3 regions of the Desulfotomaculum sp. 1211_IL3151 genome follow, and region 2 is predicted to be linked to each of the others. Evidence: riboswitches for the same ligand, from Rfam matches in the RefSeq annotation. Region 2 holds a riboswitch; each other region holds the start of a gene.
The links. A riboswitch is a leader RNA that binds a small molecule or an ion and turns the genes downstream of it on or off. The one in region 2 is predicted to bind S-adenosylmethionine.

Region 1 (3,277 bases), on a different contig from region 2:
GGGGAGGATGAGGTGCGGGCCTGGACAATCAGGCGCAGCACAGATGCCAAAAGAGCGGCAGGAAAGATTCACTCCGATATCGAACGCGGCTTTATCCGCGCTGAGGTTATTGCCTTTGCAGACCTGTCGGCCACTGGTTCCATGGCCAAAGCCAAAGAAAAGGGCGTCCTCCGCTTGGAAGGTAAAGAATATACCGTACAGGATGGAGATATTATAAACTTTAGATTTAATGTTTAATTTTGCATATATGGTAAATGGCAGCCCTGCCAAGGGGCTGCTTTTTCAGCCTTCCGCCAGCCGTTTTGTCATCCTGAGCTAGCGAAGGATATTTCCGGTATGAGTATGCTTTAGCCCCTACTTGAGTTAAAATATAACAAGTAAGGCATAATTACCAAACACGGGAGTCGATTTATTTGAAATGGGATGTTTTAGTGGTTGGGGGAGGCCCCGCTGGCATGATGGCGGCAGCCCGGGCAGCTATGCTGGGGGCACGGGTGCTGCTGCTGGAGAAAAATGAATCCCTGGGCAGAAAAATGCTCATTACTGGCGGGGGACGTTGCAACCTAACCAATTGTGCTGATATTAATGAAATGATTATCAATATTCCGGGCAATGGTAAATTTGTCTATGGTGCCTTACACCGATTTTCAGGCGAAGATTTAAGAAGTTTTTTACGCACCCTAGGGATTAAGACGAAAGTAGAAGAAAGAGGGCGGGTTTTTCCGGTTAGTGACCGGGCCGCTGATGTGGTTCAGGCACTTACTGGGTACCTAAAGCAAATTGGTGTGAAAATAAGTTATGCCGTTAAGGTAAGTTCTCTTTTGGTGGCTGATCAAACCTGTCAGGGTGTCAAAATAAATGACCAGGTCGTAACTGCTAAAGCAGTGGTGGTAGCCACCGGCGGGCTTTCTTATCCTGCCACTGGCAGCACCGGGGATGGTTACAAGCTGGCCCGGCAGGTGGGGCATGCGGTGACCCCATTGTTGCCTGCGGCTGTTTCCATTACCTGTAACGACCCCTGGATACTCAACCGGGAGGTGCAGGGACTTTCTTTAAAGGATGTAACCATCACCCTTTACAATCAAAAAGGAAAAACAATGGCAGCGGAGGTTGGCGATGTTATTGTAACCCACTGGGGTCTTTCGGGTCCCGGTGCTCTGCGGGTAAGCAGACCAGTGGCACTGGCCTGTCAGAAGGATAGCCAGGCTTTAATCCAAGGAAAAATAGATTTGTTCCCCGGCTACCCCTTGGGTGACCTAGAACAAAAACTAACAAAAAACCTTGGCCAAGCCGGCAAGCGTTCCATAAAAAATATTTTAGCCGAAAGCATACCAGAGAGGTTGACCAAAGTGATCCTACGGTTGGTTGATATTCCCTTAGAGCGTCCTTCAAATAGGGTAAGCCACCACGAGATAAGCAATCTGACTGCTTTATTGAAGGGTTTGCCAATTCATATAACCGGTACCAGACCCATTCAAGAGGCCACAATAACTGCCGGAGGAATTAAAGTAAATGAAATAAATCCCCGGACAATGGAATCCAAGCTGATGAAAGGTCTGTTTTTTGCCGGAGAAGTTCTGGATGTGGATGCACAAACGGGTGGTTTTAATATGCAGGTGGCCTTTAGCACTGGCTATGTGGCAGGGGAGTCTGCGGCAAATTTTATCTAATTAATATCTTGACGAAAAAGCTAAACCTATTGTACATTACAATAATAAAATAAAAATTTTGCACTTATCAAGAGTGGTGGAGGGACTGGCCCTATGAAACCCGGCAACCGGCCATTTATGGCGGCGGTGCCAACTCCTGCAGGGACTTTTGTTTCTTGAAAGATAAGGTGTGCGACGGGATTTCGATCACCCATAACGCCCTTATTGGGTGTTTTTTTATTATGGTAATTATTGGAGGATTATATGCTGCTGCCCCAAATAGCTTTAAAGATTCCACCAGCCAAGGTACTTCGTTACCTGGGCATAAAAAATTCAACGGACCATTGGCCGGAATTGCTTAGGCAGATTGAAGCGGTTATTCAAGCCGGGAAAGTTTTAGCCACACCTACGGCGGCAATTACTCAAGTACCCTTTTGTCTAGAGCAGCAGGGGGTTGTCATTGGCTCGATGCCTGACCTTGTGCTTGGAGATGCTGCATTAAGAAAAATTAGTGCTGTAAGCGTGGTGGCAGTAACAGTTGGGGAAGCTATCGAACAAGAAGTGACACGGTTATTTAATAAGGGCGAAACAACCAAGGGAGTTATTATGGATGCAGTGGGAACTGTGGCGGTGGAAGAACTGTCAGAGCAAGTAATTGGCCTGGCAGCCCGCCAGATGGGAGTAAGGGGATTATATGCCACGGCCAAGCTAGGCCCCGGTTATCAAGACATGCCGCTGGAGTATTTGCCGGCAGTGCTTCAATTGGCTGAAGCGTGGCAGATAAATATAACTTGCAATGAGTTTTGCCAGATGAAACCCTCAAAATCCCTATGTTTTTTTATTGGTTGGGTACCAGAGCCGCCTAAAATACGTGAGAAATGTGACCTGTGTCAGAAGGCTGATTGTCTATATCGTTGCTGGAATGGAAGGAGAGAAGAATTTGTCCTTTAGAGAAAGAGTTCAAAAAGAAGTTTTAATCATTGATGGTGCCATGGGTACATTGTTGCAACAGAGGGGACTTCCCGGGGGTTGGTGTCCAGAGGAATGGAACCTCAGCCAGCCCGAGATTATTAAGGAAATTCATAAACTGTATCTAGAAGCAGGGGCAGACATCATAACGACCAACACCTTTGGGGCCATCGGATTAAAATTGGCGGACTATAACCTGGCTGATCAGGTCAAAGAAATTAACCGGCAGGCCGTTATCATCGCGAAAGAGGCGGCCAGGCCATACGGAGCAATGGTAGCCGGTTCAGTGGGACCCCTGGGTAAGTTTTTGCAACCACTGGGTACCATGACCTTTGATCAAGCCTATGAGCAATTTTATGAACAATGCCTGGCAATGGTGGAGGCAGGTGTTGATTTAATCCTCTTTGAAACCTTTGGCGACATCGGAGAAATGCGTGCAGCCCTCATTGCTGCTGCAGATGCCGGCAATGTACCAGTGGTGGCTAGCTTTACCTTTGATGAAACGGGTCGCACCTTTACCGGTACCGACCCGGAAACCGCCGCAGTGGTGGCTGAAAGACTTGGTGTTGCTGCCATTGGGGTCAATTGTTCAGTGGGACCCCGTCAATTGGAAAAGGTGGTTCAGGCCCTTACAGAAAGTACGAACCTGCCGATCTTGG
Region 2 (3,277 bases):
TCACGGAAACTCCTCCTTAGTTTTTGTTAAATTTTTCGGCAAGTATATTGCCAAGGGTTTGCATGATTTGAACCATAATAACTAGAATGACCACGGTGGTTACCATTACTACTGAATCAAACCGCATGTAGCCGTAACGTATGGCCAGATCCCCTAGGCCACCTCCTCCCACGACACCGGCCATGGCAGAGTAACCAACCACGGCAATGGCCGTAATAGTCGTACCTAAAATAATACCAGGCAGGGCCTCAGGAAGCAGTACCTTGCGAATAATTTGCCAGGTGCTGGCCCCCATTGCCAGAGAAGCCTCGACCACCCCCCAGTTTACTTCCTTTAAAGAAGTTTCCACCATTCTAGCCACAAAGGGAGCGGCGGCAACGGTGAGGGGTACAATGGCCGCGGTGGTTCCGATGGTGGTGCCCACCACAAATTTGGTAAAGGGACCCAGGGCCAGTAATAAAATAATGAAGGGATAGGAGCGAAAGATGTTCACGATGGATCCTAAAACCCTATTAAGTGTCAAATTTTCTTTTATGTGACCCTTGTCGGTAATAACTAAAATCACACCAAGGGGGATGCCTAGAACGGAGGCAAAGACCACAGATACAATTGTCATATATAAGGTATCCCAGGTAGCTTTAATGATTTCAGGTGATAAATTAGACAGGTGGGAGAGAACTTCATTAGACATCCTTTAACACCTCAATTCTTAAACCCTGTTTCTGCAAATATGTCACTGCCTTTTGGCAACTTATATGGGAACCCATACACTCAATAATTAACATACCAAAGGCTGTATCTTGAATTTGATCAATATTACCGTAAAGGATGTTAACATCTACATCAAATTGTTTGACCAGAGTTGAAATCACTGGTTCATCGGTGGTATCACCAATGAAAGAAACTCGTATGATTTGCCCTTCACCCTTTTCTAGTAGGCGTTCCTTAACTTTGTCTGGTACATCGGTATTAATGATAGTTTGGACAAAACGTCGGGTGGTTGGGTGTTGGGGCTGGGTGAAGACATCAATGACCAAGCCGGCTTCAATGATTTTCCCTTTTTCAATGACCGCCACGGAATCGCAAATTTCTGAAATAACCTTCATTTCATGGGTAATCATCAGAATTGTTAGATCCAGTTTGCGGTTAATATCCTTTAACAGCTCTAGAATTGAGCTGGTTGTAGCAGGGTCCAGGGCCGAGGTAGCTTCATCACACAGCAGTACAATGGGGTCATTGGCTAGGGCCCGGGCGATGCCCACCCGTTGTTTCTGCCCACCGGATAGTTGGCTGGGGTAGGCATTGGCTTTATCCGTTAGGCCTACCAACTCCAATAATTTGGTAACCTTTTCTTGGCTTGTTTCTTTGTCCACACCGCTTATCTCTAAAGGGAAGGAGACATTTTCATGGACTGTTCGTGAGGATAATAGATTAAAGTGTTGGAAGATCATACCAATCTTTTGGCGACTGGCCCTTAGTCCTGCTTCACTTAATTTGGTCATTTCCTGACCATTTACTTTAATACTGCCGGAAGTAGGCTTTTCCAACATATTAACGCAGCGTATCAGGGTACTTTTACCGGCACCACTGAAACCAATGATACCGTAAATTTCGCCCTTGCGAACTCTCAAACTTACACTGTCCAGGGCCTTAACATCTCCGGCACTGGAATGATAAATCTTGGTTAGGTCTTTAATTTCTATCAATGATATCAACCTTCCTTGATTGCTGAGTTTAGTGTGCCCGTTTCTAAATAAATGAGGCCCCTTCTGGGCAGACCAGAAGAGGCCATAATATACCTATGCCCCCTCCTTATCTTTCAGAAGAATGTTCTTCTGCAGGAATTAGCACCTTTCTCAAGAAATTTCTAAGAAGGTTGCCGGGCGTCTCAGGGCCAGTCCCTCAGCCTCTCTGGATAAGAAGAATATATTATTAAATTGACTAATGATGATTTTATGCTATGTCTTTAAATTTGTCAATGATTATTTATAGGCAACTTGGAAAAACTTTTACACCTCAGAAAAAATTACCGTCCACAAACTTGCATGATTCTTCTTATAAAGAAGGAAAATAATAATGATTAAATTTAAAGGAGGGGTTGCTATGAGCCGCAGACTAAAGTCCCGGGATAATGGAAAACATAAGCAAGTTCCCAAGTATTCGACGGACCGTAAAACGGTGAAACCACCTCCGGATAATAGTGTTGGGGTTACCTATGTATAAATAAAAACGGCCGTTTTCCGGCCGTTTTTATTTATTTTGAAAAAATCAAGTGAAAGGAAGAACTTGTTTCTTTCGGGAACTTTTCCTGGGGTCTTTGAATATTTTGTCATACCTTTAAATAAGGAAGTGAGAGAGATGCTTTCCCCCGATATGGACCCTAAGGAATTAAAAGGTTTAATACCCCTGTTTACCAAAGAAGATATGGAAGAACTATTAAAAGAGATAGAAGATATCATCCGTTACGAGCAAGACATAAAAAGGCTGATGCGTTTGTTTGACAATCGAAAAATAGTGGAGGATGCCATTGATCATTTATAAAATCCTGTGATTACTGTGGATAACCATGATAAATGTGGGTAACTCTGTGGATAACGTGTTATTATTACTGAAAAACTGTTTATAACTTACTTCCAAGAATGATTAATTCAGGAATAAATTCTGTATTTCGGGCAAAAATATAGTTCACATAATCTACGCAATGAATTGCTCTGCTTCGGCAGAGAATTTTTTTGCCCATCGGATTATTCGCAAACTTTATGGCTTAATGTTTTAGATTTACAATGTTTGGTTAGTATTATAACGGTCCCTTAAAGTCTGCAGGGATTAACTTTCAAAGGGAGTGTCGCCTAGCTATTTTTCAGTAGTTGTCAGTGACACTCCCCTTCTTATTAAATGTGCTTATATATTCGTTTGCCATATAAACCCTCACAGATTTGGGTTAAAATTAACAGAACCACAAAATTAAGCAGGAAATCATAGAGTATGCTGTAGTTTCCTAAAAAGGAAAGGTTACCAACTTTAATGGCGACATAAGAAGCAATTTCTGCAATGATAGTAAAAAATAATAATATTGGGATTTTTTTACTAAAGTCATCTTTCATATAACTTATTACGAGTATTCCTGCCGCTGCACCCCAAAGGGGATTTAATAAAGGGACCCCGGCAACTAATACCCAACCTTTGTTAAACTGGATTAGGCCAAGTGAAATTAAAACATATTCAACCATGAATAATATAGCTGCGGCTATGATGCCGATGGGTAATAATTCTTTAA
Region 3 (3,277 bases), on a different contig from region 2:
CCCCTTCATTCAACTACTCCCACCTTACCAGAGGACATGCTGTCCTTTGTTTCTGATAGGAATAATCATAAACTGATTAAAATAATCCAAACCATTAAAACCCAAGGTTATTCAAATGAGGTTATTGAAGAATGGTTGCTTTCTTTGAGTACTACCCTTAATTTAATCAAGAGTTCCTATCAAACAGATAAAATGTTGGTACAAGAAACAAAAGAAAAATACAAGAAAAAGAGCACTTCGTCCTAGGCGCCGTGCTCTTTTTGACTCCTTTAGGGTACGGTCCCAATTTTTATTGACAATCTCCTTAGAAAAAAGCACCCCCTTTACACAGGAAGTGCTTTAACATGAAACCTATCCTATTTTAATCCAGCCTCTGCCCGTAGAATCTCAGCCTTATCCGTCCGCTCCCAAGGGAGGTCGAGATCCAGACGGCCGAAGTGACCGTAAGCGGCGGTTTGTTTGTAAATGGGGCGACGGAGGTCTAGGGATTTGATGATGCCAGCGGGACGCAGGTCGAAGTTTTTGTTGATTAGGTCGCTGATAACTTCGTCGCTTACTGCACCGGTCCCAAAGGTTTGCACCCTTACAGATACGGGACGGGCTACGCCGATGGCGTAGGCCAGTTGTACTTCGCATCTCTTGGCAAGACCAGCAGCCACTACGTTTTTGGCCACGTAACGGGCAGCGTAGGCTGCGGAGCGGTCTACCTTGGTGGGATCTTTGCCGGAGAAAGCACCGCCGCCGTGACGGGCCCTGCCGCCATAAGTGTCTACAATAATTTTACGCCCGGTGAGACCGGCATCGCCGTGGGGTCCGCCGATGACGAAGCGGCCGGTGGGGTTGATCAGGAAACGGGTTTTCTCATCAACTAATTCGGCCGGCAGTACAGGTAGGGCTACTTTTTCTATCATATCCTGCCGAATGGTTTCCAGCTCAACTTCTGGATGGTGTTGGGTGGAAATGACGACTGTGTCAATCCGGGCAGGTTTGTCATCTTCGTATTCCACTGTAACCTGGGTTTTACCATCGGGACGTAAGTAGTCCAGCAGGCCAGACTTACGAACCTCTGCCAAACGACGGGCTATGGTGTGGGCCAGGGAGATGGGCAGGGGCATTAATTCGGGTGTTTCATCGGTGGCATAACCAAACATCATGCCTTGGTCACCGGCACCAATGGCCTCAATTTCTGCCTCGCTTATTTCACCTGTTTTAGCTTCCAGGGCCTTGTCTACACCCATGGCAATATCCGGGGATTGTTCATCGATAGCAGTTAGCACTGCACAGGTGTCCCCATCAAAACCGTATTTAGCACGGGTATAGCCAATTTCTAAAACCGTCTCCCGCACAACTTTGGGGATATCTACATAGCACTGGCAGGATATTTCTCCTCCCACCAGCACGAGTCCGGTAGTGACAAAGGTTTCGCAGGCTACCCGGGCCAGCGGATCTCTGGCCAGAATAGAATCTAAGATAGCATCCGAAATTTGGTCGGCCACTTTATCTGGATGGCCTTCAGTTACGGATTCAGAAGTAAAAAGTTTTCTGCTCAATGGAATACCTCCCTCTATAACTTTTCCCGCTCCCATCAAAAATAAACAAACCCCTCCGGAACGGAGAGGTTATATTTTCCCAGCCTTCCTCAATCACCTCATCTGTCAGGAATAACCTTCCCGCAGGACTTGGCACCTTACGTGAGGTTGCCGGGTTTCATCGGGCCAGTCCCTCCACCTCTCTTGATGAGCACGAACATTAGCAAAATTGCCAGATTAATTTTAGCAAAGCAGACACATTGTGTCAAATAAAATCTATTAAACCTAGTGTCATCCTAAGCGATAACGTAAAATGACATAGGTGATGGTTTAAAGCTCATTGCTGCCATTTTCGGTATGGGAACTATCCACGGGCTGTAAATCCACCAACACCGTGTCAACACCAAATTTTTTAACTAGGTTCCAGGGGATTACCATATCCCGCCCAGACCTTACCAGGCCAAAATAGCGTCGGGGAGCCTCCAGCACAATGGCCACTACACTGCCTGTTTCCGGTTCTATATGCAGGTCCTTCACCGGACCCAGTTTAGCTCCATCTTTTAAGTTAACAACATCTTTAGCAGATAGCTGGGTTGCTTTAATCATAGCTAGCACCTCCTAGCCCTATGCTATGCGCTAACAGATGCATTGGTGCGTCAACTTAATCTCGGGAGGTGCGTAATTTGCTAAGAAATTTTCCCGCATAGCTGGTGATCATCTTGGCCTCATCCATACGCAATAGGAAAACTGCTAATACAAAGACCAGTAAGGCCGCCGCAATGCTCGCTCCCACTTGAACCGCCAAGCCCAATGTTCCATAGGCAGCAAAGACCCCAGCCCCGGTGACATTTACACCCCAGGCCACAGCCGCCATGGCCGTGGTGGCTAAAGCAGTTTGCCAGAGAAAAGTTAGGGCACTGGCATTCCACAGGCCGGGAATCCTTTTATTAAGAAACCAAGTCAACATCACTGTGTTAATTAGGGAAGCAATGGAGTTGGCCAGGGCCAAACCGCCGTGCTTCAAGGGACCAATCAGCAAGAGACTAAAGGCCAGGTTTATTGCCACCGTGACAGCCATTAATTTAACCGGTGTTCTTGTATCCTGCTGGGCATAAAAGGCCCTGGTTAAGATAATGTTGGCTGCCTGTCCAACCAGCCCGATGCCATAGAAAAACAGGGCCATGGCTGTCATTTCGGTGGCCTTGGGGCCAAATTGGCCGTGTTCAAAGAGCAGTTTAATTACCGGGGTAGCCAGTACCATCAGGCCCACACCGGCAGGTAAGGCAAAGAGGATTACCATGCGAATGGCCCGAAGCACTGTTTCCGCCAATTCCTGTTGTTTACCCTGGGCTGCCAGGGTGGTAATGGTTGGATAAAAGGCGGTACCAATGGCCAGGACAAAAAAGGTAATGGGCATTAGAATAATGCGGTTGGCGTAGTTTAAGGCTGAAATACTGCCTTCTGCCAGGCCTGAGGCCAAGACCCGGTCAATGATCAGGTAAATCTGATTGAGTGAGGTTCCGATGGCCACCGGCATAACCAAATAGAGAACCTTCTTGACGCCGGGATGATGACGATCCAAGGTAAAGCGGAACTTAAAACCAACTTTTTTCAGCTTGGGCACCTGCATCAATGCCGCCAGCACAAAACCCAAGACCGTTCCGGCGGCTAAGCCATCAATACCATAAATACCACCCAGGGTCAGGGCAGAAATGATAATGGTCAAGTTGGTCACGCTGACACTAAGG

Region 1: another riboswitch for S-adenosylmethionine. It lies ahead of V6C11_RS16520 (Vitamin B12 dependent methionine synthase activation subunit); the one in region 2 lies ahead of V6C11_RS14735 (methionine ABC transporter ATP-binding protein).
Region 3: another riboswitch for S-adenosylmethionine. It lies ahead of metK (methionine adenosyltransferase); the one in region 2 lies ahead of V6C11_RS14735 (methionine ABC transporter ATP-binding protein).

The regions. Positions count from the first base shown of each region.
Region 1 covers NZ_JBAIYV010000058.1:102,141-105,417, reverse strand. Annotated here, with positions in the region: gene ychF (redox-regulated ATPase YchF) at 1-237, shown strand, start outside; gene V6C11_RS16525 (NAD(P)/FAD-dependent oxidoreductase) at 414-1,670, shown strand; SAM riboswitch class I at 1,732-1,839, shown strand; gene V6C11_RS16520 (Vitamin B12 dependent methionine synthase activation subunit) at 1,914-2,600, shown strand; gene V6C11_RS16515 (homocysteine S-methyltransferase family protein) at 2,590-3,277, shown strand, end outside.
Region 2 covers NZ_JBAIYV010000051.1:96,577-99,853, reverse strand. Annotated here, with positions in the region: gene V6C11_RS14745 (MetQ/NlpA family ABC transporter substrate-binding protein) at 1-4, opposite strand, end outside; gene V6C11_RS14740 (methionine ABC transporter permease) at 17-691, opposite strand; gene V6C11_RS14735 (methionine ABC transporter ATP-binding protein) at 684-1,706, opposite strand; SAM riboswitch class I at 1,810-1,922, opposite strand; gene V6C11_RS14730 (hypothetical protein) at 2,359-2,541, shown strand; gene V6C11_RS14725 (hypothetical protein) at 2,892-3,277, opposite strand, start outside.
Region 3 covers NZ_JBAIYV010000050.1:137,541-140,817, forward strand. Annotated here, with positions in the region: gene V6C11_RS14095 (helix-turn-helix domain-containing protein) at 1-246, shown strand, start outside; gene metK (methionine adenosyltransferase) at 357-1,550, opposite strand; SAM riboswitch class I at 1,646-1,743, opposite strand; gene V6C11_RS14105 (YlmC/YmxH family sporulation protein) at 1,860-2,135, opposite strand; gene murJ (murein biosynthesis integral membrane protein MurJ) at 2,191-3,277, opposite strand, start outside.